Azoarcus olearius: one gene and its partner. The main gene of each other region encodes a partner of the protein of the gene in region 2 in a complex. Links are inferred from orthologs where the notes say so. Each region holds a gene or a part of one and is shown on either strand. Other genes may lie near its edges.

Region 1 (15,582 bases), 4.3 Mb from region 2 along the record:
GAGATCGGCCTGGTGCCGTTCGGCTCGCTTGGGCTGTCGCTGTTCGCACTCGACCTGTGGTGGGCCAGCCCCGCCGCCGTGGTGCCGGGCACGCCCGCCGCCCCGCTATCGGCCCTGCTCGCGCAGCCGGCCAACTGGCGCGTCGTCGCCGACCTCGTCGCGATCGGCATCTTCGGCGGTTTCTACATCGTGCCGCTGTACGCACTGATCCAGAGCCGCAGCGAGCCGGGCCACCGTTCGCGCATCATTGCCGGCAACAACATCCTCAACGCGGCCTTCATGGTGGTCGCTGCCGGCATGGGCGCCGCGCTGCTGGCGGCAGGACTGGACGTCACCGCGCTGTTCCTCGTCACCGCGCTGCTCAACGCCGTGGTGGCTATCTACATCTACACCCTGGTACCGGAATTCCTGCTGCGCTTCCTCGTGTGGCTGCTGGTGCACAGCGTCTATCGCCTGCAGGTGCGCGGCGTTCAGCACATTCCGGAGCAGGGTGCCGCGGTATTGGTGTGCAACCACGTCAGCTTCGTCGATGCGCTGGTGATCATGGCCGCCAGCCGGCGGCCGATCCGCTTCGTGATGCACCACCAGATCTTCCGTTTGCCGCTGCTGCGCTTCGTATTCCGCGAGGGGCGGGCGATTCCGATCGCATCGGCAAAGGAAGACCCGGCGATGATGGAACGCGCCTTCGACGAGATCGCGCGCGCGCTCGAGGCTGGTGAGTTGATCGCGATCTTCCCTGAAGGCCATATCACCGAAGACGGCGATATCTCCCCCTTCCGTCCCGGCATCCGCCGCATCCTCGAACGCAACCCGGTGCCGGTGGTGCCGCTGGCGCTGCGCGGTCTGTGGGGCAGCTTCTTCTCGCGCAAGGACGGCCGGCCGATGTCGCGGCCGCTGCGGCGGGGGCTGTTCAGCCGCATCGAACTGGTCGCCGGCGAACCGCTCGCCGCGGCGGCCGCCAGCCCGGAAGCGCTGCAGGGCCGGGTGGCCGAGCTGCGGGCCGACTGGCGCTGAACGAAGCTCGCGGAGGCGTCCATGGCGATGGTGATCTGGATCGCGGCCGGCGCCCTCGTCGGTCTGATTGGCGGCCCAGCCGGGATTCTGGCCGGTGCCGTGCTTGGGGGCTTGGTCGCACAGCTGCGCAAGGACGGGCAGCAGACGGCCTCGCGGCATGATCGGCGCATCGCCGCACTCGAACGTGAAGTGGCGACCCTTTCGCGCCGCGTTGCCGCCATCACTGCGCCGCCGGCCTCCGCAGGCGCCGCACCCGCCGGGCCGGTGGAAGAACCCGCCCCGCTCCATCTCGACCTCGACCTTCCGCCGCTGCAGACCGCGTCCGCCGACGTGGCGGCACCCGCTGGCAGCCCACCGGCGGACGACGCCCTCGTCCCCACCAAAGCCGGCCCGGCCCTACCCCCAAGGTCGCCGTCTGTCGCCCCGCTCGACGCGGACGCGCCGGATCTCGACGCCCTGTATTTGCGCTGCCGCGACTGGCTGCTCGGCGGCAACACGCTGGTGCGGGTCGGCATCCTGGTGCTGTTCTTCGGGCTGGCCTTCCTCGCCCGCTACGCGGTGGAACACGCCTTGCTGCCGCCTGCGCTGCGGCTGGCCGGCATCGGCGGCGGCGGGCTGGCGCTCGCCGCGCTCGGCTGGCGGCTGCGCCGCCGCCGCCCCGGCTATGCGCTGACCCTGCAGGGCGGCGGCGTGGCGGTGCTCTACCTGACGGTGTTCGCCGCCTTCCGCCTGTATGCGCTGCTGCCCGCCAGCGCCGCCTTCGCGCTGATGCTGCTGATCGTCGCCGCCGCGGCCTGGTTCGCGGTGCGCCAGGGCGCGCCGGCGCTGGCGGTGATCGGCACCGCCGGCGGCTTTGCCGCCCCCATCCTCGCCTCCACCGGCGGCGGCACCCACGTCGAACTGTTCACCTATTACGCGCTGCTCAACACCGGCGTGCTTGCGCTGGCGTGGTGGCGGGCGTGGCGCTCGCTCAACCTCACCGGCTTCCTGTTCACCTTCGCGATCGGCCTCGCCTGGGGCGCCGCCGACTATCACCCCTGGCATTTCGCCACCACCGAACCCTTCCTGGTCCTGTTCTTCCTGATGTACGTCGCCGCCGCGGTGGCCTATGCCTGGAAGCGCGCACCGGCGCTCGGCGACCCCGTGGATGGCACGCTGGTGTTCGGCGTGCCGGTGGTCGGCTTCGGCCTGCAGGCTGCGCTGGTGCACGGCATGCCCGATGCGCTCGCCTGGAGCGCTGCCGCGGTTGGCGTCTTCTATCTGGTGCTCGCCGCCGCGCTGCACCGCCTGCGCAAGCCGGCGCTCGAACTGCTGGTGGCGAGCTTCACCGCGCTCGGCATCGCCTTCCTGACGCTGGCGATTCCGCTCGCGTTCGACGGCCGCTGGAGCGCCGCGGCGTGGGCACTGGAAGGCGCGGCGCTGTGGTGGGTGGGGCTGCGTCAGCAGCGTCGGCTCGCCGCCGCCTGCGGCCTGCTGCTGCAGGCGGGCGCCGGACTGCTGTTCGCCGCCGACCTTGCCCAGCACCCCGGGCTGCGCGATCTTGCCGTGCTCAACAGCGCCTTCCTCGGTACCACGATGATCGCTGGAGCCGGCTTCGTCAGCGCCTGGCTGGCGGCACGCGAGACCCGCTGGCCCGCATGGCTGCAGGCCGTGGGCCATGCGCTGCTCGCCTGGGCCTGGCTGTGGTGGCTCGGCGGCGGCTGGGCGGAGATCGACGCCCAGGTATTCACCGGCACCCGGCCGGCGGCGCATCTGCTGCTGTTCGCCGCCAGCGGCGCCGTCGCGGTGGGGCTGGCGGCACGCCTGCGCTGGGCGGATCTGCAATCGGCAGTGGCCTTGCCCGCGGCGGGCATGCTGCTCGCCATCGCCCAGGTGATGAACTACGGCGTGCCGCCGTCCGGCCACGGCGGCTGGCTGGCGTGGCCCGCCGCGCTCGCGCTGCATGCGTTCGCGCTGTATCGCGCCGACGCGCATCCGGCACGCGGTCTGCTGGGCTGGACGCACGCCGCCGGCGTATGGCTGTTGGCGCTGGCCGCAGCGCAAGAGGTCGGCCAGCGCGTCGCCACGCTGGGCTGGGGCAATGGCTGGGAGACCGCGGCCTTCGCACTGCCGCCGGTGCTGGTGCTCGCACTGCTGACGCGCATGGCGAGTGGCGCACGCTGGCCGTTCGCCACCTGGCGCCCGGCCTATCTGGTTGCGGGCGCTGTCCCGCTGGCGATCGGGCTGGTGCTGTGGTCGCTGGTAGTCCTGCCGCTGGCCGATGGCAGCACGCGGCCCTACGGCTATGTGCCGTTGGCGAACCCGCTGGATCTCACCGTGATCGCGGCGCTGGGGACGATCGCCGGGTGGTTGCGGCGCGCGCGCCCGCAACTCGAGGCGCGATTCGGCCCGCTGCAGCCGCTACAGGCCGGCCTCGCGCTGGTTGCCTTCATCGCCGCCAATGGCTCGCTGCTGCGCGCGGTGCATCACGCCACCGGGCTGCCGTGGGAACTGCCGCGACTGCTCGCCGCCGACACCACCCAGACCGCGCTGTCGCTGATGTGGGCCGTGCTCGGCCTCGGCCTGATGCTGCTCGCCAACCGCCGCGCCAGCCGCCCGACCTGGCTGGCCGGCGCGGCGCTGATGGCGGCGGTGGTGGCCAAGCTCTTCCTGGTGGACATGGCGGCGAGCGGTACGCTCACCCGCATCGTGTCCTTCATCGGCGCCGGGCTGCTGTTGCTGGTGGTGGGCTATTTTTCGCCGCTGCCGCCGAAGCAGACGGTGCCTGCGGAACGCGCCCCCGAGTGAAGCGGAGGGCTCGCCGCACGACGGCACGCGGTTTCAGCGCAGCCCCGCTGAGGACGCGGTAAGCCCGATCGTCGGGCATGCCTGCCCGCCGGGCTCTTTCTCAGCGCAGGCGGCCGAGCAGGCCGTCGAGCTGGTCGAGGCTGCCGAAGCGGATGGTGACCTCACCAGCGCCCTTCTTGTTGGCCTTGATCTTCACGGTGGCGCCGATGGCGTCGGCGATTTCCTCTTCGAGGCGCACCAGATCGCGGTCGGGCGCCGCCGCCGCCTTCTTCTGGCGCGGGTTCAGCGTGTGCTGCACCAGACGCTCGGTCTCGCGCACCGACAGCTGACGCGCCGCCACGACATTGGCGAGCTGGATCTGGCTGGCGCCGTCGAGCGGCAGCAGCGCGCGCGCGTGGCCCATGTCGATGTCGCCCGCCATCAGCAGTTCCTGCACCGGCTTGGCGAGGTTGAGCAGGCGCAGCAGGTTGCTCGCCGCCGGCCGCGAACGGCCGACCGCATCGGCGGCCTGCTGGTGGGTCATCGCGAATTCGTCGATCAGGCGCTGGATGCCGCCGGCTTCTTCAAGCGGGTTGAGGTCCTCGCGCTGGATGTTCTCGATCAGCGACATCGCCAGCGCGGCTTCGTCGGGGATCTCGCGTACCAGGCAGGGCAGTTCGGCCAGGCCGGCGATCTGCGAGGCGCGCCAGCGCCGTTCGCCGGCGATGATCTCGTAGCGCGGCGCCCCGTTGAGCTGGGGCAGCGGCCGCACCAGCACGGGCTGCATCACGCCCTGCGCCTTGATCGACGCCGCCAGCTCTTCCAGCGAGCCGGGGTCCATGCGGGTGCGCGGCTGGTACTTGCCGGGCTGCAGCGCCGCGGTGGCGAGCGTCTGCAGCTCGCCCTTCTCGGCTTCGTCGTCGCGGTTGGCGGCCAGCAGGGCATCGAGGCCGCGGCCGAGGCCTTTGAGTTTGGGTGGTGTCATTTCAGTCGCCGGGCTGTTCGCCCCGTATCAATGTTTGAGCCTGTTCCAGGCTTGCGCGCAGACCAGGCAGGTCACGGACGATGGTTTGCCAGACCCGCGCCGGCTCTATCGAGGCGTAACCGTGGATCAGGCGGTTACGGTGATCGATGACGACGCGCCACGGCACCTCGGCATAGCGCGCCCGCAACTCCGTCGAAAGCTGGCTGGCCGCTTCGCCCAGGATCTCGAAACTGCGCTCGATCGCGCGTTGCGTCCGCAGATCGGCCATGAACGCCGCCTCACCCACCTGCGCGAACGATTCGATTTCCGCCAACGCAGCGAGCATGTCACCGACCAGCAGCAAGGCGTCCCGCTCGCGGGTCACAGTGTGCGGGCCTCGGCCAGCACCCGCACGCGCAGCGCCGGATGCAGTTCATCCTCGATCACCAGGTCCACCCGGTGGGCCAGCATGTCGTCGAGTTCCTGATTGAGCCGTACCACCTCGAACGAGGAGATGTCGCGCGGCAGATCCACCAGCAGATCGATATCGCTGTCCGCCCCTTCCTCACCCCGCGCCACCGAGCCGAACACGCGCGGATTGGACGCACGGTGGCGGGCGAGGCAGGCCAGCACTTCCTCGCGGCGGGCGATCAGCTGTTCGAACAATCGGCCCATGGTCGCGTCCTAGAAAGCCTTGGCGCGTTCGATCATTTCGCCGGCGAAGGCCATGTAGGCCTGCGCGCCCTTGGCGGCCTTGTCGAACACCACGCCGGGCATGCCGTGGCTGGGCGCTTCGGCCAGGCGCACGTTGCGCGGCACGATGGCGGAGAACACCTTGTCGCCGAAGTGGCCTTCGAGCTGGGCGGAGACCTGCTGCTGCAATGTGACCCGCGGGTCGAACATTACCCGCAGCAGGCCGATGATCTTGAGGTCGCGGTTGAGGTTGGCGTGCACCTTCTTGATGGTGTTCACCAGGTCGGACAGGCCTTCCAGCGCGTAGTACTCGCACTGCATCGGGATGATGACGCCGTGGGCGGCGCACAGGCCGTTCAGCGTCAGCATCGACAGCGAGGGCGGGCAGTCGATCAGCACGAAGTCGTAGTCGGCGTCGAACTGCTGCAGCGCCTCGCGCAGGCGGTTTTCGCGGTTTTCGAGGCTGACCAGCTCGACCTCGGCGCCGGCGAGGTCACGGTTGGCCGGCAGCACGTCGTAACCGCCGGTGGGCGACGTCACCCGCGCCTCGGCCAGCCCGGTGAGGCCGACCAGCAGGTGATACACCGACTGTTCCAGGCTGCGCTTGTCCACCCCGCTGCCCATGGTGGCGTTGCCCTGCGGGTCGAGATCGACCAGCAGGGTGCGCTGGCCGCACTGGTGCAGCGCGGCGGCGAGGTTGACGCAGGTGGTGGTCTTGCCCACCCCGCCTTTCTGGTTGGCGACACAGAAGATACGGGCCATGGTCCGGTTATGCAGTTAGCCTGGGGAAGGCCCGCGCGCGGCAGGCTTCCCGGAGTTTAGTCGATTGCGGCGGCGGTCCGCCGGCGCCGGCGACAGGCTGCGCCGCCATGATGACGGCGATGCGTACGGCCTCAGCCACGCGCGATCACCAGCAGGTGGCGTTCGGCGTCGAGGCCGGGCACCGCCAGCGGATGGGTGGCACGCACGGTCCAGCCGGCGGGCAGCGCGGCGACCTCGTCGTCCGGGCGCACGCCCTTCATCGCGTACAGCGCGCCGCCGTCGCCGACGAGGTGGCCGGACAGCTCGACGAAATCCTTCAGGCTGGAGAAGGCGCGCGAGATCACGCCGTCGCAGGGCTGCTCCGGCTTCAGGTTCTCGACCCGCGCATTGAGCGGCTGGAAGTTGCCGAGGCCAAGTTCAATTTTCGCCTGCTGCTGGAAGGTCGCCTTCTTGTTCACCGTCTCGACCGAGATCACGCTCAGCTCCGGGCGCACGATGGCCAGCGGAATCCCCGGCAGGCCGCCACCGGAGCCGATGTCGGCCAGCCGCGTCACCGCGGACAGATACGGCAGCACCGCGAGCGAATCGAGCAGGTGATGGGTGATGACCTCCTGCGGCGCACGGATCGCGGTGAGGTTGTAGACCTTGTTCCACTTCAGCAGCAGCTCGCCGAAGGCGATCAGCCGCGCCTGGGTCGCGGCGGGGATGTCGAGGCCGAGCGCGGCGATGCCGTCGGCCAGCTGGCCGGCGTAAGGCGTCAATACACTCATGCGGACCTGCGCTCGCTGCGCGCCGCCAGGTCGCGGCGCTTCAACCACACCAGCAGCAGCGAGATCGCCGCCGGGGTGATGCCCTGGATGCGGCCGGCCTGGCCGATGGTTTCCGGCTTGTGCAGGTTGAGCTTCTGCTGCACTTCCTTGGACAGGCCGCGCACCTCGGCGTAATCGAGGTCGGCCGGCAGGCGGGTGGATTCGGCCTGCAGCTGCTTGGCCACTTCATCCTGCTGGCGGTCGATGTAGCCCTGGTACTTGGCGGCGATCTCCAGCTGCTCGACCACCTGCGGATCGGTCTCGGGCTGCTCGGGGGCGCCGGGCAGGCTCATCAGGCTGGCGTAGGTGGTCTCGGGCCGGCGCAGCAGCTCGAAGTAGCGCGCCTCGCGCTCCAGCGTCTTGCCGAGCACGCGCTCCTGGTCCGCCACCGGAATCAGCTCCGGCCGAGCCAGACTGGTCTTTAGCCGCGCGGTCTCGCGCTCGATCGCCTCGCGCTTGGCGCAGAACGCCGCCCAGCGCACGTCATCCACCAGGCCCAGCTCGCGGCCCTTCTCGGTGAGGCGCAGGTCGGCGTTGTCCTCGCGCAGCTGCAGGCGGTATTCGGCGCGCGACGTGAACATGCGGTAGGGCTCGGACACGCCGCGGGTGATGAGGTCGTCCACCAGCACGCCGAGATAGGCCTCGTCGCGGCGCGGACACCACGCCTCGCGACCCTGCACCTGCAGCGCGGCGTTGGCGCCGGCGAGCAGGCCCTGCGCGGCGGCTTCCTCGTAGCCGGTGGTGCCGTTGATCTGGCCGGCGAAGAAGAGCCCGCCGATCGACTTGGTTTCGAGCGAGGACTTGAGGTTGCGCGGATCGAAGTAGTCGTACTCGATGGCGTAGCCCGGACGCAGGATGTGGGCGTTCTCCAGGCCGCGGATGCTGCGCACGATCTCCAGCTGCACGTCGAAGGGCAGCGAGGTGGAAATGCCGTTGGGGTAGATCTCGTGCGTCGTCAGGCCTTCCGGCTCGAGGAAGATGTTGTGGCTGTCCTTGTCGGCGAAGCGGTGGATCTTGTCCTCGATCGACGGGCAGTAGCGCGGCCCGACGCCTTCGATCACGCCGGAATACATCGGCGAGCGGTCGAGGTTGGCGCGGATGACGTCGTGGGTGCGGGTATTGGTGTGCGTCATCCAGCACGGCAGCTGGGCCGGGTGCTGGGCGGCCGAGCCGAGGAAGCTGAACACCGGCACCGGATCGTCGCCCGGCTGCACCGTCATCACCGAAAAGTCGATGCTGCGCGCGTCCAGCCGCGGCGGCGTGCCGGTCTTGAGCCGGCCCTGCGGCAGCGCGAGTTCCTTCAGGCGCTGGCCGAGCGAGATCGCCGGCGGGTCGCCGGCGCGGCCGGCGGAGTAGTGTTCGAGGCCGACGTGGATCAGGCCGTTGAGGAAGGTGCCGGCGGTCAGCACCACCGCCGGCGCCTCGAAGCGCAGGCCGATCTGGGTGACCACGCCGGTGACGCGGTCGCCGGCCACGGTGAGGTCGTCCACCGCCTGCTGGAACAGCCACAGGTTGGGCTGGTTCTCCAGCCGCTTGCGGATCGCCGCCTTGTACAGCACACGGTCGGCCTGGGCGCGGGTGGCGCGCACCGCCGGCCCCTTGGAGGCGTTGAGGATGCGGAACTGGATGCCGCCCTCGTCGGTGGCCGCCGCCATCGCGCCGCCGAGCGCGTCGACTTCCTTCACCAGGTGGCCCTTGCCGATGCCGCCGATCGACGGGTTGCAGCTCATCTGCCCGAGGGTTTCGATGTTGTGGCTGAGCAGCAGGGTGCGGCAGCCCATGCGCGCGGCGGCGAGGGCGGCCTCGGTGCCGGCATGACCGCCGCCAACCACGATGACATCGAAACGGGTGGGATAGAGCATGGGACGCTCCGCGCTGCGAAACCTGGGGAAAGGCCGCGGATTCTACGCCGTTGCAGCGCAAAATCCTAGCGGGAAACAACCCTGTTTCACGAAATTCCGACGGCGAAACATGGGCTTATCTCGCCCAAAACCGCGCCGCCGGGGCGCTGTCCAACTTGCGTCGCCACCACGGACAGCGCCGCCATGACCGCCCCCACCTTCCTCGCCGCCCACGCCGCCGCACCCCAGTGGCGACGTGCCCTCGATGTGTGCCTTGCCCGTCTCGAGCACGGCGCCCGCAACGCCGGCCGCCCCTTGGGCGACTACACGCTGGGCTGGTGCTATTTCACCGATGCCTACACCGCAGCGGCCGAGCCGCTGCTCGCCGAGTTGCAGCGCCGGGTGCCCGGCGCGAGCTGGGTCGGCACCGCGGGTAGCGGCGTCGCCGCCAGCGGCGTCGAGTACATCGACCAGCCGGCGCTGGTGCTGATGCTGGCCCCGCTGCCGCGCAGCGCGTTCCGCGTCTTCTCCGGGCGCCAGCCCCTGCACCCCGAGCGCGACGGTTTTCCTGCCCACGCGGCGCTGGTGCACGCCGACGGCAACACGCCCGACCTGCAGGAGCTGCTGCCCGAACTCGCCGCGCGCACCGCCAGCGGCTACCTGTTCGGCGGCCTCTCGTCGGCCAGCCGCCACCTGCAACTCGCCGACGCGGTACTCAGCGGCGGGCTCTCGGGGGTCGCGTTCAGCGACGAAGTCGGCCTCATCTCGCGTGTCACCCAGGGCTGCCAGCCGATCGGCCCGCTGCGCACCGCCACCCGGGTGGACGACAACGTGCTGCTGACGCTGGATGGCCTGCCGGCGCTGGCCTGCGTGCTGCAGGACCTCGGTCTCGCCAACGACATCCCGGTGGCCGAGATGGCCGACGCGCTGTCCGGCACGCTGGTCGGTCTGCGCGCCCCGGGCGAGGCGCAACCCGGCGCACCCGGCCGCTTCGGCGCCGACACCGTGGTGCGCCATATCGTCGGCGTCGATCCGCGCGCCCGCGTGCTGGTGGTGGCCGACGAAGTCGCGGCGGGCAGCCGGCTCGCGTTCTGCCATCGCAATCCGGACGCGGCCATGGCCGACCTGCACCGCATCGCGGGCGAAATCCGCGACGAGCTGGCGACCCGCGGACAGCGCGCCGCGGGCGCGGTCTACGCCAGCTGCATCGGCCGCGGCGGGCCGCACTTCGGCCGTCCCAACGCCGAGCTGGCGGCGATCCGCGAGGTGCTCGGCGACATGCCGCTGGCCGGTTTCTTCGCCGGCGGCGAGATCGCGCGCGACCGCCTGTACGGCTACACCGGGGTGCTCACGGTGTTCACGATGCCCGAGTAGTCGCCTCCGCCGGCCCGCATTCGAGCGCCAGCGGCGTCTGCGCACGGCAGGCGAAGCGGTGCTCGGCCTCGTCGTAGTCCCAGCGTTCGACCACGCAAGCGGAGGCGCCGGCGCCGTGACGGATCAGGTTGAAGGAGTTGCCGGCCTCGTGGCGGATGCGGTGCGACAGCGCGGTGCCGGCCTGCACCACCCACAGCGGTCGCGGCGCGCCGTCCGGCCCGGGCAGCGCGAGCGGTTGCACGTAGGGCAGGTGGATATGACCGCCGAGCAGCAGGTCGGCCCCCGCTGCCGCCCAGCGCCGCAGCGCCCGCTCGCGGCCGCGCAGCAGATCAGACGCGTCCTGCGGCCGGACCACCGCCGCCGGCTGATGGGTGACGATGACGCGCAGCTGACCGGGGCGGGCGGCTTCGAGCCGGCGCGCCACGCGTTCGACCTGGTCCGCACGCACCACCCCGTCGGTGTGGCGCCAGCGGCTGACCGTATTCACCAGCTGCAGCTGCAGGCTGTCGTCCTCATGGCAGGCTTCGAGCTGCGGCCCGAACACGCGCCGGAAGCCGGCGAAAGGGCGCAGCAGCCGGCGTTGCAGCGCATACAGCGGGATGTCGTGGTTGCCCGGCAGCACCAGCACCGGCGCCCCGTTCAGGCCGGCGCGCAGGCGCTCGATGAAGGCGCGCGCGGCGTCGAACTGGTGGCGGCGCGCGCGCTGGGTGATGTCACCGGAGATCACCGCGACATCGATGGTCTGGCGCGCGACGCAATGCAACAGCGCCTCCACCACCGGCGCCCGTTCGGTGCCGAAGTGCGGATCGGACAGATGGAGCAGGGCCGCCACGGGCGTTCCGCCCTTACGGCGCCGGTGGCGGGCACAGCAGCTGCAGGCGCGCCGGCGCCACGCGGAACTGCAGCGGCAGCCGCATCCACAGCACTTCGCCATCGGTCGCCACCTTCACGCGCGGCGGCCGGCGCCCGCCACCGGCGCTGACGAAGAGCGCCGCGCACGGAAAGCTGAACACGTTGTCGGCGTCGCCCAGCCGTCCGAGCGTGCCACGCAGCGCCAGCGCCAGCATGCCCAGCGGGCTCACCGGCCGCAGTCCGATCACCGCGAGCGCGCCGGCGTCCACGCACGCCGCTTCGGCCATGCCGATCTGCTCCAGCTGCAGGCGGTTGTTGCCGACGAACAGTGTGGGCGTCTCGACCCGCCCGGTGGCGTCGTCGCAGCGCAGCCACAGGCGCAGCACACGGTGGTTGCGCAACAGGGTGTACAGCGCGGACACGAAGGCCACCGCACGGCTGCGGCCGAACTGGCGCTTCGCCGTCTCGCGCTCTTCCAGCAGTTGCGGATACATGCCCACGCTGGCATTGACGAGGAAGATGCGGCCGTTGACCTCGCCGACCTGCACCGGCCGCAGCTCGCCCTCCACCAGCACGCGCGCGGCGGCTTCGAGATCCTCGGGAATGTGGTGGGTGCGGCCGAAGTAGTTGAAGGTGCCCATCGGCAGCACGCCGAAGCGGCAACCGGCCTCGAGCACCGCGTGCGCCACTGCGTTGATGGTGCCGTCACCGCCCGCCGCAACTACCGCGCCGCCGCTGGCCGCGGCCCGCAGCGCGCAGTCGGCCGCGATGCCACCGAGTTGCGCCGGGTCCTCCACCGCGATGAACTCGTGGGCCCGCCCCGCCGCATCCAGCACCGCGGCGATGCGGCGCCGCGCGTCGTCGGCATCCTGCGCACCCGACCCCGGGTTGAGCACGATCAGCAGGGGCCCGTCGATCGCGCCCTCCGCGACGGATTGCACGCTGTCGGCCGGCAACGCTGGCTTAGCATCAGCATTCATCTTCGGTCGCACCGCAGGATGAAACTGCGACTCTACGGCGGACGCCAGCGGGCGTCCACGCCACCCGCGCCGCCGGCGCGGGTTAGAATTACACCTATTGTTATAGTGGTTATTCCCGCACCGGCCTTCCGGCGCGCGGTATCGGAGTGGAACAAGCCTTGAAATCGCGCATCCTCGCGGCGGTCGCCGTGCTGCTGGTAGCCGGCATCGCGGCCGCGGTGGCGATATGGCCTTCGGCCGGGCCGGCGCGTGCCGGGCAGGTCCAGCCCATCCGCGTCGGCGTGCTGCATTCCCTGTCCGGCACCATGGCGATCAGCGAGCGCAGCGTCGCGGCCGCCACCCGGCTCGCGATCGACCACATCAACGCGGCCGGCGGGGTGCTCGGCCGCCCGCTCGAAGCGGTGGTGCGCGACGGCGCCTCCGACTGGAGCACCTTCGCGCGCGAGGCCGACGCGCTGATCGCCCGCGAGAAGGTCGAGGTCGTCTTCGGCTGCTGGACCTCCGCCTCGCGCAAGACCGTGAAGCCGGTGTTCGAGCGCCACGACCACCTGCTGTTCTACCCGGTGCAGTACGAGGGGCTGGAGAGTTCGCCCAACATCGTCTACACCGGCGCCGCGCCCAACCAGCAGATCATTCCGGCGGTGAAGTGGGCGCTCGACAATATCGGCCGGCGCTTCTTCCTGGTCGGCTCCGACTACGTCTTTCCGCATTCGGCCAACGCGATCATGAAGGACCAGATCCGCTCGCTGCGCGGCGAGGTGGTGGGCGAACACTACGTGCTGCTGGGCAGCAGCGCGGTGGAGGCGGCGGTGGAGGCGATCGCCGCGACCCGCCCGGACGTGATCCTCAACACCCTCAACGGCGACAGCAACGTCGCCTTCTTCAAGGCGCTGCGGGCGTACGGCATCACCCCGCAGGTGATCCCGACGATCTCGTTCAGCATCGCCGAGGCCGAGCTGCAGGCGATGGGCAGTGCCGACTTCGCCGGCGACTACGCGGCGTGGAACTACTTCCAGAGCCTGCCGGGCGAGGCCAATGCCGACTTCGTCGCCGCCTACAAGGCCCGCTACGGCGAGCAGGAGGTCGTGACCGACCCGATGGAGGCGGCCTGGATCGGCGTGCACCTGTGGGCGCGCGCGGTGGAATCGGCCGGCAGCGCCGACCCGCGTGCGGTGCGGCTGGCGCTGCAGGGCAAGTCGATGGCGGCGCCGGAAGGCGCGGTCAGCATCGACCCGCACAGCCAGCACCTGTGGAAATCGGTCCGCATCGGCCGCATCCTGCCCGGCGGCCAGTTCGAGGTGGTGTGGAGCACGCCCAAACCGGTGCGCCCGCTGCCCTACCCGGGTTACCGGCCGCCGCATGAATGGGACGCCTTCCTGCGCCGCCTCAACGAGCGCTGGAACGGCCACTGGGCCAATCCGGGCGCCACGCCCTCCACCGTGGAAGCGCGCTCGTGAGCCGGCTGAAGTCGATCGGCGCGGAGCTGGGCCTGCTCTTCCTGGTCGTGGCGCTGGCCCCTATCGTCACCGCCTACTACGTCGCCAACGACATCTTCGGCGAGGCCATCCGCCAGGAAAAACGCGAGGCCCTGACCGCGATCGCCGACGCCGCGCACGGTCGCATCGAGTCCTACGTGCGCACGCTGATCTCCGACACCACCACGCTGGCGAAATCGCCCAAGGTCGGCGAACTGCTCAGTGCGCTCGAGCATCTGCCCGGCCCCTCGCCGGCCACCGCCGAATTCCTGCGCGCCTACCGCGAGGAAAAGGGCTACTACGACGTGATGCTGGTCGACCACCTCGGCAACATCCGGCTGTCGCTGTCGCAGCCCGAAGTGGTCGGGCAGAGCATCCAGGGCGAACTGCTGCGCGGCAGCGCGCTCGCGCGCACCATCGACACCGCCAATACCTTGCTGCAGACCGAGGTCTCCAACTTCGCGCATTTCCCGCCCAGCAAGGGCCACGCCGCCTTCCTCGCGGCGCCGGTGTTCGCCGGCGGCGTCATCATCGGCAACGCGGTGCTGCAGATCGACAACCGCGAGCTGGACGGCATCATCAACCGCTTCGGCGGGCTGGGCGAAAGCGGCGAGGTGCTGGTGGGCACCATCGAGAACGCGCAGTTGCTGATCACCGCGCCGCCGCGCCACGACGCGACCTTGCGCAACCGCCAGGTGGACGCCGCCCGCTTCGCCCCGCTGCGCGCCGCGCTCGAAGGCAGCCAGGGCACCGGCGGCTACACCGACTATCGCGGCCACGACACGCTGGCGGTGTGGCGCTACCTGCCGTCGCTCAACTGGGGAATGCTGGTCAAGATCGACACCGCCGAGCTGTACGCGCCCATCCGCCGCTTCGAGGCGATCTCGCTGATGGTGATGGTGGCCTCGGTGCTGCTGGTGCTGTTCGGCGTGGCGCTGTCCAACCGGCTGGTGTCGCGTCCGCTGGTGCGCTTCGCGCAGACGGTGAAGGCGCTGGACGAGGAATCGCTGCCGGCGGCGGTGAATATCGACGCCCGCCACGAAATCCGCGACCTCGTCACCGCCTTCAATACGCTGATCGGCAGCGTTCGCTCCCACCAACACCAGCTCGAAGCGCGGGTCAGCGAACGCACCGCCGAGCTTGCCACCGCCAACGCCGGGCTGGCCCGCGCCAACCTCGACCTGCAGGAGAGCAACGCCGAACTGGCGGTGACGCTGGACGAGCTGCAGCGCACCCACCGCCAGCTGGTCGAATCGGAAAAGCTCGCGACGCTCGGCCAGCTCATCGCCGGCATCGCGCACGAGATCAACACCCCGCTCGGCTCGATCGCGTCGTCGATCGACACCATCATCGCCGGCGGCCAGCAGCAGACGGCCTTCCTCGCGCTCTACGCCGGGCTGGGCGAAGACCACCGCGCGCTGGTGTGCAGCCTGCTGGACGTGGCCGCAACCGGCTCCAGCCTCAGCCTGAAGGAAAAGCGCGCGCTGAAGAAGGACTACGAGACACGGCTGGCCGAGCACCCGGCGGTGGATGCGCGCAAGGCCGCCGAGCTGCTGTCCCACCTGCCGCCGCTGGACCTCGAGCGCTACCTGCCGCTGCTGACCCACCCCGAGGCGGGCGCGATCCTCGATCAGGTCAAGCACGCGATGAACCTGCACCGCGCCAGCCACAACATCAAGCTCGCGTCCGAAAAGGCGCGCAAGGTGGTGTTCGCGCTGAAGAACTTCGCCCGCTTCGGCGACCACGGCAGCAAGACGCCCACCCGGCTGCGCGACAGCATCGACACCGTGCTGACGCTGTACCACAACCAGATCAAGCAGGCAGTGGACCTGCGCGCCGAGCTGCCCGACCTGCCGCCCATTCCCGCCTACGCCGACGAACTGGGCCAGGTGTGGATGAACCTGATCCACAACGCGCTGCAGGCGATGGACTACTGCGGCCGGCTCGACATCACGCTGGAACAGGACGCCGAACGCGCGGTGGTACGCATCAGCGACACCGGCTGCGGCATCCCGGAGGAGATCCGCGAGCGCATCTTCCAGCCCTTCTTCA
Region 2 (10,815 bases):
GGTGGCAGCATCGTGCGGCTCGAACTCGAAAAGCACCGTGCCACCACCGACCGCAGCCGCGGTTTCCTGCTGCTGGACGACGGCGAACGCCACCTCTATGCGGCCGAGTCCGGCCTGATCGGCACCGGCCTGCCCACCCACCGCACCCGCTTTGCGCTGCCGGCTGGCGACCAGGTGCTGAAGGACGGCGAGGATCGTCTGGTGCTGCGCCTCGAAGCGCCCGAGCAGAATGGGGTCAAGGTCACCAAGGTGATGACCTTCCACCGTGGCAGCTACCTGGTGGACGTCAACTACGAAATCGCCAATGGCGGCGCTGAACCCGTCAAGGCGCACGCGTATTACCAGTTCACCCGCGACGGCAAGCCCGCCGAGCAGGTGGAAGCCTTTGGCGTGACCACCTTCACCGGCCCGGCGTACTACACCGACGCGGCGAAGTTCCAGAAGGTCAAGTTCTCCGATATCGACGAAGGCAAGGCCAAGTTCGCCAAGACCGCCAACGACGGCTGGGTGGCGATGGTGCAGCACTACTTCGTCGGTGCGTGGCTGCCGGAAGCGGGCGTGGAGCGCGAGTACTTCGCGCGCAAGGTAGGCGGCGATCTCTATTCGGCCGGCGCCATCGAGTCCGTGGCGGACGTGCAACCGGGTGCCACGGGCAACGCCCAGGCCCGCCTCTACGTCGGCCCGCAGGAGCAGGACAAGCTGGAGAACATCGCGCCGGGTCTCGATCTGGTGGTGGACTACGGTTGGCTGACCGTGATCGCGGCGCCGCTGTTCTGGGCGCTGTCGGCCCTGCACAAGCTCACCGGCAACTGGGGCTGGGCAATCATCCTGGTCACGGTGGCCCTGAAGGCGCTGTTCTTCCCGCTGTCGGCGGCCAGCTACAAGTCGATGGCCAAGATGCGCGTGCTGGGCCCGCGCCTGCAGCGCATGAAGGAGCTGTACGGCAACGACAAGGTCAAGATGCAGCAGGAGATGATGAATCTCTATCGCACCGAGAAGATCAATCCGCTCGGCGGCTGCCTGCCCATCCTCGTGCAGATCCCGGTGTTCATCGCGCTGTACTGGGTGCTGCTCGGCAGCGTCGAAATGCGTCAGGCGCCGTGGCTGGGCTGGATCCAGGATCTTTCGGCGAAGGACCCCTACTTCATTCTGCCGATCATCATGGGTGTTTCCATGCTGGTGCAGATGAAGCTCAATCCGACCCCGCCTGATCCGATCCAGGCGAAGGTGATGATGGCGATGCCGATCGTGTTCACCTTCATGTTCCTGTGGTTCCCGTCCGGTCTGGTGCTGTACTGGGTGGTGAACAACGTGCTGTCGATCGCCCAGCAGTGGCAGATCACTCGGATGATCGAGGGTGGCAAGCAAGGCGCCAAGACCGCCTGAGGCCATCGCCGCAATCGCAACGGCGCCGGGCCGCGGAGGCATCGGCGTCGTTCGCGTTTCGGGGGCGGGTCTCACCGGTTTCGCGCAGCAGTTGTGCGGGCGCGAGCCGCAGCCGCGTCTTGCGACGCTGGCGCGCTTTCGTGACGCTGACGGCGCCACGATAGACGAAGGCATCCTGCTCTACTTTCCGGCGCCGGCTTCCTTTACCGGAGAAGACGTCCTCGAGTTGCAGGGGCATGGCGGGCCGGTGGTCATGCAGATGCTGCTGGCGCGGTGCCTTGCCTTGGGTGCGCGACTGGCGGAGCCGGGCGAATTCACCCGTCGCGCCTTTCTCAACGGCAAGCTCGATCTGGCCCAGGCCGAAGCGGTCGCCGATCTGATCGAGGCCTCTACCGCCGCCGCGGCGCGGTCCGCGCTGCGCTCGCTGTCGGGTCAGTTCTCCGAGGAAGTGCTGCGTATCCGCGATGCGCTGATCGACCTGCGCATGCTGGTCGAGGCGACGATCGACTTCCCGGAGGAAGAGGTCGAGTTTCTCGACAAGGGGCGGGCGCTGCCCCGCCTTGCCGCCATCCGTACTCAACTCGACGCCCTGCTGGATCGCGCGCGCCAGGGCGCCTTGCTGCGTACCGGCATGAACGTGGTGCTGGTCGGCAGGCCCAATGTCGGCAAGTCCAGCCTGTTGAACCAGCTTGCCGGCGAGGATCGCGCGATCGTTACCGACGTTGCCGGGACCACCCGCGACGCCTTGCGCGAGGCGATCCAGATCGAGGGCATTCCGCTCCACGTCATCGACACCGCCGGTTTGCGGCAGACCAGCGATGTGGTCGAGCGTATCGGCATCGAGCGTACCTGGCGCGAGGTAGAGCGGGCGGATGTCGTTCTGAGGGTGATCGATTCTGAAGGCGCCGAGGAGGATGCACTGGAGGCTGAACTTGCCGCCCGTTGCCCTTCCGCCGCTGCACGTATCACCGTGGTGAACAAGATCGACCTGCTCGGCCTCGCGCCGGAGCGGACCGAGACGGCCGGCGCGGTGCGCTTGAGGCTGTCCGCGCGCAGCGGGGACGGCGTGGATCTGCTGCGCACCGAACTGTTGCGGGCCGCTGGTTGGCATGCGCATGGCGAAGACGTCGTGCTTGCGCGGGAACGTCACCTGCTTGCGCTGCGTGAGGCGTTGGATCATCTCGCCGCCGCGGAAGCCGCCGCCTCGGCCCTGGAACTCTTTGCTGAAGAGTTACGGCTGGCGCAGGAGGCGCTCGCCGGAATCACTGGCGAATTTTCCGCCGACGATCTGCTCGGCGAGATCTTCTCCCGCTTCTGTATCGGCAAATAAGCAGCGCCCGGTTTCGTCACCGGGTGGCCTGTTGTTTCACGTGAAACCGGACAGCTCCCATGGATGTGGATTTTCTTCTGATTGCACTCGGAGCCGCCGCGTTCTTTGCCGGCTTTGTGGATGCGATCGTTGGCGGCGGGGGGCTGATTCAGATTCCCGCGCTGTTTGCGGCTTTTCCCAACGCACTGCCGGCCACGCTGTTCGGCACCAACAAGCTCGCCAGCATCGTCGGAACGACGAGCGCCGCAGTCCAGTACGCCCGGCGGGTGGTGATCCCCTGGCGCGTCGCGGGGCCGGGTGCGGCAGCAGCGTTGATCGGTTCCTGGTATGGCGCCAAGGCGGTCGCCTACCTGCCCCCGGCGATGCTGCGCCCGCTGGTGCTCGTGCTGCTCGTCGTGGTCGCCGCCTACACGTTTGCCAAGAAGGAACTGGGGCAGGTTGCCCGCGAGCGCGAGCACCGGGTGGTTCCGCTTGCCGTTCTGATCGGAGGTGGCATCGGGTTCTACGACGGCTTCTTTGGTCCAGGGACGGGCAGCTTTCTGATCTTCCTGTTCATCCGGGTGCTGGGCATGGACTTCCTGCGCGCCTCGATGACTGCCAAGATCGTGAACGTCGCCACCAATCTCGCTGCGATCACCTTCTTCGCGCGCAACGTCGAGTTGTTCTGGGCGTTCGCCGCAGTGATGGCCGCGTGCAACTTGTGCGGCGCCATTGCCGGCTCGCGGCTCGCGCTCAAGCACGGCGCCGGCTTTGTCCGCAAGATGTTCCTCGCTGTCGTCAGCGTGCTGATACTCAAGCTCGCCTACGACGTGTTCCTTGCCTGACCGCTGGGTGTTTCACGTGAAACGAAAACGGCCTTCCTGCCTGATCAGTTCCGCGGTCCCGAGCGGGTCAAAACCTGAGACGGCCGTCGCTGCGCCGCTGGGTGCCGCGACCGACATGGTCCTGCGGCGCGCCGTCCTGCTGGACAAGGGCCGCTCTTCTCGCCAAAGCTACGAGGTGTGGGACACGCCCGATTTCGGCCGGGTTTACCTGCTGGACGGGCGTCTGATGGCGGCGGAGGCCGTTGCCAGCTACGGGCACGAGGCGCTTATCCACCCCGTAGCGCTTGCCCACCCGGAGCCGCGGACAGCGCTCGTGCTCGGGGGCGGTGATGGCGGCTCGGCGCGCGAGTTGATTCGTCATCCCTGCATCGAGGCGGTCACCGTGGTCGAACTCGACGACGCGGTTGTCGAGCTTGCGCGCCGCTATCTGCCGGCGATACACGACGGCGCCTTCGAAAACGGCCGGGTGCGTTTGACCATCGGCGACGCACACGCGCATGTGCTGGCGAACGCCGAATCAGTCGCCGGTGTGCGCTACGACCTCATCGTGTTCGACCTGACCGATCCAGACGGCACGGCCGCCGCCTTGCACGAAGCGTCCTTCTTTGCCGCGTGCAAGGCCTGTCTCCGCCCCGGCGGCGCGATCGTGGTTCAGCTGGGATCCCCCCACTACCACCGCTCGCAGGTGGTCGCGTTGGTGGCCCGGCTCGCGCAGTCCTTTGCCTGCGTGCGCCCCTATCTCGCCGACGTGCCGGTGTATGGCGGCGCCTGGGCCTTCGCGAGCGCGTCCGACGCGCTCGATCCTTCCGGGCTTGACCCCGTCGAGATCGAGCGGCGCGTCCGCGCGCGGGGTCTGGCAGTGCGCCACTACAATGGCAATCTCCATCGCGCACAGTTCGCGCTGCCGACTGATCTGCAGACGGCGCTTCGTGCCGCGCTTTCCAACCCGCAGTTCGACGGGCCAACGTGAAAAGACTCTCTTCATCCCGACCCCCCGCGTCAACGCAGCGCCGCAGCCCGGCCCCGCGCCCCTCCTCGCCCCGAACCGACCGCGCGGGCGCGATGCTCCCGCCCGACAGCCTGGCCTATGCGCTGCATCACGCGGCGGACCTCGTGGGCACGGTGCTCGAAGGCGGCAACCTCACCGCTGCGTTCGAAGCGCGCCTCGCCGATCATCCCGCCTGGCCGGACGCCACCCGCGGGGCGGTGCGCGATCTCGCGTGGTCCACGCTGCGCGAGTACGGGCGCGGTGATGTCGTGCTCGACCGCCTGCTGAAATCGCCGCCGCCCGCTTATATCCACGCGCTGTTGCTGGTTGCGCTCCATCGCCTGGAGCAACGGCCGGAACAGGCTCACACCGTCGTCGACCAGGCGGTAAGCGCCGCGGCTGCCGCAATGCCCGGCTTGAAGGGCATGGTAAACGGCGTGTTGCGCAACAGCCTGCGTCAGCACGAAGAGGTCGCCGCTTGGCGTTCGGCGAGCGAGGTCGCCCGCATGCGCCATCCCGCGTGGTGGATCGCCCGCCTGCGGCGCCAGTGGCCCGACGCTTGGCCGGCAGTGGCGGCTGCGGGCAACTTGCCGCCGCCGATGGCGCTGCGGGTGAATCGCCGCAAAGCCCGGCGCGACGACGTGCTCGCGGAACTGGCGTCGGCCGGGATCGGCGCCCGCCCCTGCGACGAAGACGGCGTGCTGCTCGACGTGCCGTGCGCAGTCGCCCGGTTGCCAGGCTTTGCCGAGGGGCGCGTTTCGGTACAGGACGCCGGCGCGCAGTATGCCGCCCGACTGCTCGATCTCCACGACGGCGATCGTGTTCTCGATGCGTGTGCGGCCCCGGGCGGCAAGGCCGCCCATCTGCTCGAGCGCGCCGATGTCCAGTTGCTTGCGCTCGAACTCGCCCCCGAACGCGCGGCCCGTATCGGCGCCAACCTCCAGCGCCTGGGCCTTGAGGCCAGCGTGAAGGTGGGCGACTGCCGCGCCGTCGATAGCTGGTGGGACGGCACACCGTTCGATCGCATCCTGGCCGACGTACCTTGCTCCGCCTCTGGCGTGGTGCGGCGTCATCCCGACATCAAATGGCTGCGCCGGGACGAGGACATTGCGGGGTTCGCCGCTCAGCAGGCGGAAATCCTGGATGCGCTTTGGCGCACGCTGCGCCCGGGTGGCACAATGCTTTATGCCACCTGCTCGGTGTTCGAGGAGGAGAATGCGGGCCAGGTCGCCGCGTTTCTCGCCCGCCACGCCGATGCGCTTTCCGTGTCGATCGACGGCCAGCCCCATCTATGCCTGCTTCCCGATGCCGACCATGATGGCTTCTTCTACGCGCTTCTTCGCAAAGCTGCCTGAGCGCCTGCGCGTCGCGTGCGCGACCGTGCTGCTGGCCTTGCTTGCGGCGAGCGCACAGGCCGACGACGTCGAGGTGGAGCAGGCCGAAATCGTCGCCGGCGATGCGGGCGGCTACGTATTGAATGCGGACATCCGGGTCGATCTCAACCCCCGTCTGGTCGACGCCATCATGCATGGGGTGGCGCTGTACTTCGTCACCGAGGTCATTGTCGAACGGCCGCGCTGGTACTGGTTGAACGACGTCGTGGTGAACCGCAGCCTCAACTACCGTCTGTCGTATCAGGCGATCACCCGCAGCTACCGCCTTTCGATCGGCAGCCTGCACCAGAACTTCGACAACCTCGAGGCGGCGCTGCGGACGATGCAGCGTATCCGCAACTGGCAGATCGCCGGCAATGAGGACTTGCGCCCCGGCGTATCGCACGAGGTGTCGCTGCGCTTCAGGCTCGATACCGCCCAGCTGCCCAAACCCTTCCAGGTCACCGCCATCGGTAGCCGCGACTGGAATCTCGGTACCGACTGGCAACGGTGGACCTTCCTGCCGGGAGCGGCGGCCTCGCGATGAAACGCATTGCCCTGATCGTCATTGCCGCGATTGCCGGCATCTCGCTGTTCCTGCTGACCACGGCCAGTTCCAACACCGGTCTGCTGGCGGGCAGCTACCCCTACCTGCTCGCCATCAACGGCGCGGTCGCGGTGGCGCTTGCGGGGCTGGTGGCGGTGCAGCTGCGGGACCTCTGGCGCGAGTACAAGGCGCGCCAGTTCGGTTCGCGCATGAAGTACCGGCTGATGCTGATGTTCGCGTTGATGGCCCTGGTGCCCGGTGTCGTGATCTACGCGGTGTCGCTGCAGTTCGTCGTGCGCAGCATCGAATCCTGGTTCGACGTCCGGGTGGATTCGGCGCTGGAAGGCGGCATCGCGCTCGGACAGAACGCGCTCGACTACCTCGTGGGGCAGGTGGATGCGAAAGCCCAGGACATGGCGCTCGATCTGGAGGTCGAGGGCACGGTGACCCCCGCGCGGCTCAACCGTCTGCGCGAAACCGCCGGGGTGGCGAGCGCCACCGTGCTGTCGCCGGCGGGGCAGATGGTGGCCACCGCCTCGGACGGCGTGGGCGACTGGATTCCGGAGCTGCCCAGCGTGGCGCAGCTGCGCCAGGCCCGCCAAAGCCGCAGCCTGCATCTGGTGGACAGCCATCCGGACGGCCAGCTGCTGATCCGCGTGATCGTCCCGATCGCAAGCCGCTCGCTCGCCGCCGAACCGAATCTCCTGCAACTCACCCAGGGCGTACCCGAAACCTTCTCGCGTCACGCCGAAGCGGTGCAGGAGGCCTATCGCGACTACCAGGAACTCACGCTCGCGCGCACCGGCCTGAACCGCATCTACACGCTGACGCTGACGCTGACCCTGCTGCTTGCGCTGCTGACGGCAGTGGCGGTGGCCTTCGTGCTGGCACGCCGGCTGGCGGCGCCCTTGCTGATCCTCGCCGAGGGCACCCAGGCGGTGGCGCAGGGCGACTACAGCCCCCGCCAGGCCCTGCCCGCCCGCGACGAACTGGGGGTGCTGACCCAGTCCTTCAACCAAATGACGCGCCAGCTCGAAGACGCCCGCGCCGCGGCGGACCGCAACCGCGCCGCGGTGGAGTCCGCCCGCGCCTACCTGGAAAGCGTGCTGGCCAACCTGTCCACTGGCGTGCTCGCGTTCGCGCCCGACGGCACCTTGCGTGCTGCCAATCACGGCGCGATGACCATCCTCGGTGACGATCTGCTCGGCTTCGAAGATATCGCGCTCGCCGCGTGGCCGCGCCACACCCACTTTCGCGATGCACTGCTGGAAGGGTTCGCGGCGCACGAAGGCGACTGGCACGAGCAGATCGAACTGCCGGTCAAGGACAGTTCGCCGCTGACGCTGCTGATCCACGGCTCGCGCCTTCCGCAGGCCACCGGGGGCGGGCTGGTGGTGGTGTTCGACGACATCACCCGCCTGATCGCCGCGCAGCGCGACGCCGCGTGGGCCGAGGTGGCGCGGCGGCTCGCGCACGAGATCAAGAATCCGCTGACGCCGATCCAGCTGTCGGCCGAGCGCCTCGCCTTCAAGCTCGCCGATCAGCTCGATGGCGACGGACGCGAGATGCTCGAACGCTCCACGCGGACCATCGTCAACCAGGTCGAATCCATGAAGAACCTGGTCAACGCTTTCCGCGACTATGCCCGGCTGCCGGCGCCGGTGCTGACCACGCTGGATCTCAATGCCTTGATCCGGGAAGTGCTGACCCTGTACGAAAGTGCGGCGGTGCTGATCCGCTTCGAGCAGTCCGCCGATCTGCCGCCGGTGCTCGGCGACGCGTCGCAGATCCGCCAGGTCATCCACAACATGCTGCAGAATGCCCAGGATGCGCTCGGTGGCCAGGAGCAGGGCACGATCAACGTCGTCACGCGGCGCGACGGCGAGCGCGCGCTGCTACTGTTCCGCGACAACGGCCCGGGTTTTCCGCCCGAGGTCCTGGCGCGGGCCTTTGAACCCTATTTCACCACCAAGACGCGCGGCACCGGTCTGGGCCTCGCGATGGTGAAGAAAATCATCGATGAACACGGTGGCGACGTGCGCGTCGCCAACCGCGACAGCGGCGGCGCGGAAGTCCGTATCCGCCTGCGTTTCGCGACCCCCGGCAGTGAAGTCTGAACAATGGCAAATATTCTGATCGTCGACGACGAAGTCGGCATCCGCGAACTCCTCTCCGAGATCCTGCGCGACGAGGGCCACGATGTGAAGCTGGCCGAAAACGCCGCGGCGGCCCGCGCCGCGCGCAACGCGGGCCGGCCCGACATGGTGCTGCTCGACATCTGGATGCCGGATACCGACGGCATCACGCTGCTCAAGGAGTGGTCAGCCAATGGCCAGCTGACGATGCCGGTGGTCATGATGTCGGGCCACGGCACCATCGACACCGCGGTGGAGGCGACGCGGATCGGCGCCATCGACTACCTCGAGAAGCCGATCGCGCTGCAGAAGCTGCTGTCCGCGGTCAAGCGCGGACTGCAGCGTCCACCGGCGGCGGGCACGCCCACGCCACTGACGCTGGCCGCCTTCTCGCGCTCGCTGCCGCTGCGCGAACTGCGCCGCCGGGTGGAGCAGATCGTCGAGAATTCGCGCGTGCTGCTGCTGCGCGTTGGCCACGGCAGCCTCGCCGAACTGGTGGCGCGCAGCGTGCAGGCCGCGGGCGCGCCCTGGCTGGATCTGGGGGCGGCGAGCGCCCCGGTCGATATCGGCCAGCTGCAGGCGCTGCAGGGCGGGGTGTTGTTCGCCGGTGAGCTGGCCCGCCTGTCGCGCAGCCAGCAGAAGAACCTCGCGTTCGCCATCGACCGCCTCGACAGATATGACCTTCGCATTGTCGTGGCCACCGATCGCGGGGTGGACGCGCTACTTGCCGACGGCTGGGACGAATCCCTGCTCAGCCGGCTGTTCGAGGTCAGTCTGGCGCCGCCCTCGATCACCGACGTCAAGGACGACCTGCCGGAACTCGCGAGCCAGATCCTGCTGCACCTGGTGGAAGGCGGCGAGGTGCCGTTGCGGCGCTTCTCGTCGGCGGCCCTCAACCAGCTGCGGACCCAGGCCTGGCCCGGCGGCTATGCCGAGCTGCGGGCCGCGGTGAAGTCGCTCGCGCTGGGCACGCTGGAGGACGAGATCGCGCTCGCCGACGTGCGTCGCCTGCTGCAGCCGCCGGCCGACGCCGCGGTCAGCGGCATTTCGCTCGACCAGCCGCTGCGCGAGGCGCGCGAGGCCTTCGAGCGCATGTACTTCGAGTACCACCTGCGGCTGGAGAGCGGCAACATGACCCGGCTGGCGGAGAAGACCGGCCTGGAGCGGACCCACCTCTATCGCAAACTCAAGCAATTGGGCCTGCAGGCGGGCAGGCGTCACGAAGAGGCCTGAAGCCACGGTGCCGGCACGGTATCGCCGGCCTACCCGCGCAGCGTAGAATCGCGGTCCCAAATTTCAAGCGGGGTGGTCGCGCGTGAAGATCATCATCCTCGGCGCCGGGCAGGTCGGCGCTTCGGTGGCGGAAAATCTCGTCTCCGAAGCCAACGACATCACTCTGGTCGACACCAACGCCGACCAGCTCGCCAGCCTGCGTGAACGGCTCGAAATCCGCACCGTGTGCGGCAACGCCGCCTCACCCTCGGTACTGCGCGACGCCGGCGCCGACGACGCCGACCTGCTGATCGCGGTCACCCAGTCCGACCAGACCAATCTGTGCGCCTGCCGGGTCGCGAAAGCGCTGTTCAATCTGCCGACGCGCATCGCCCGGTTGCGCTCGACCGATTACGTCGATCACCCGGAACTCCTCAATGACGAAAACTTCGCGGTGGACTTTTCCATCTGTCCGGAGCAGATCGTCACCGACTACATCAAGCGCCTGATCGCCTTTCCGGAGGCGCTACAGGTGCTGGAGTTTGCCGACGGCGTCGTCAGCCTGATCGGTGTGCGCGCCTTCGAAGGCGGCCCGTTGGTCGGCCACCCGCTGAAGGCGCTGCGCTTCCACCTGCCCAATGTCGAGGTCCGGATCGCCGCCATCTACCGCAACGGCGAGCCGATCATCCCGGAAGGCGACACCGTGATCGTGCCGGGGGACGAGGTGTTCTGCCTCGCGGCGAGCGTGCATATCCGCCAGGTGATGCGCGAACTGCGGCGCACCGACAGGCCGATGCGGCGGGTCATGATCGCGGGCGGCGGCAACATCGGCCTGCGTCTCGCGCGCAGCATCGAGCGCGACTACCACGTCAAGCTCCTCGAAGTGGACAAGCGCCGGGCCGAAACGCTGGCGACCCAGTTGAGCAACGCGCTGGTGCTGAGCGGCGACACCACCGACGAGAAGCTGCTCGAGAACGAAGGCATCGACGAGATGGACCTGTTCGTCGCGCTGACCAACGA

The links.
Region 1: the proteins of mnmE (region 2) and mnmG are in contact, whole or in part, in a solved structure (PDB 9HIP), measured with the Escherichia coli proteins. The link is inferred for Azoarcus olearius from one-to-one orthologs.

Annotation. Positions count from the first base shown.
Region 1 is NZ_CP016210.1:167,380-182,961, reverse strand. The notes cover bases 6,419-9,309. They hold mnmG (tRNA uridine-5-carboxymethylaminomethyl(34) synthesis enzyme MnmG), read right to left. Parts: upstream 8,871-9,309; coding sequence 6,966-8,870; downstream 6,419-6,965. Other genes in these bases: dqs_RS00750 (FIST signal transduction protein), read left to right, coding at 9,054-9,309; rsmG (16S rRNA (guanine(527)-N(7))-methyltransferase RsmG), read right to left, coding at 6,419-6,969. Also shown: dqs_RS00790 (MFS transporter), read left to right, coding at 1-1,014; dqs_RS00785 (DUF2339 domain-containing protein), read left to right, coding at 1,036-3,801; dqs_RS00780 (ParB/RepB/Spo0J family partition protein), read right to left, coding at 3,902-4,765; dqs_RS00775 (HepT-like ribonuclease domain-containing protein), read right to left, coding at 4,767-5,108; dqs_RS00770 (nucleotidyltransferase family protein), read right to left, coding at 5,126-5,419; dqs_RS00765 (ParA family protein), read right to left, coding at 5,429-6,199; more of rsmG, read right to left, coding at 6,331-6,418; more of dqs_RS00750, read left to right, coding at 9,310-10,223; dqs_RS00745 (metallophosphoesterase family protein), read right to left, coding at 10,207-11,055; dqs_RS00740 (diacylglycerol/lipid kinase family protein), read right to left, coding at 11,069-12,055; urtA (urea ABC transporter substrate-binding protein), read left to right, coding at 12,214-13,512; dqs_RS00730 (ATP-binding protein), read left to right, coding at 13,509-15,582. UniProt on the Escherichia coli protein: NAD-binding protein involved in the addition of a carboxymethylaminomethyl (cmnm) group at the wobble position (U34) of certain tRNAs, forming tRNA-cmnm(5)s(2)U34.
Region 2 is NZ_CP016210.1:4,439,635-4,450,449, reverse strand. What follows is about bases 538-3,536. They hold mnmE (tRNA uridine-5-carboxymethylaminomethyl(34) synthesis GTPase MnmE), read left to right. Parts: upstream 538-1,357; coding sequence 1,358-2,716; downstream 2,717-3,536. Other genes in these bases: speE (polyamine aminopropyltransferase), read left to right, coding at 3,533-3,536; dqs_RS20335 (TSUP family transporter), read left to right, coding at 2,776-3,536; yidC (membrane protein insertase YidC), read left to right, coding at 538-1,386. Outside these bases: more of yidC, read left to right, coding at 1-537; more of dqs_RS20335, read left to right, coding at 3,537-3,540; more of speE, read left to right, coding at 3,537-4,510; 16S rRNA (cytosine(967)-C(5))-methyltransferase RsmB, read left to right, coding at 4,603-5,883; dqs_RS20320 (DUF4390 domain-containing protein), read left to right, coding at 5,834-6,448; dqs_RS20315 (sensor histidine kinase), read left to right, coding at 6,445-8,565; dqs_RS20310 (sigma-54-dependent transcriptional regulator), read left to right, coding at 8,569-9,816; Trk system potassium transporter TrkA, read left to right, coding at 9,899-10,815. UniProt on the Escherichia coli protein: Exhibits a very high intrinsic GTPase hydrolysis rate. Involved in the addition of a carboxymethylaminomethyl (cmnm) group at the wobble position (U34) of certain tRNAs, forming tRNA-cmnm(5)s(2)U34.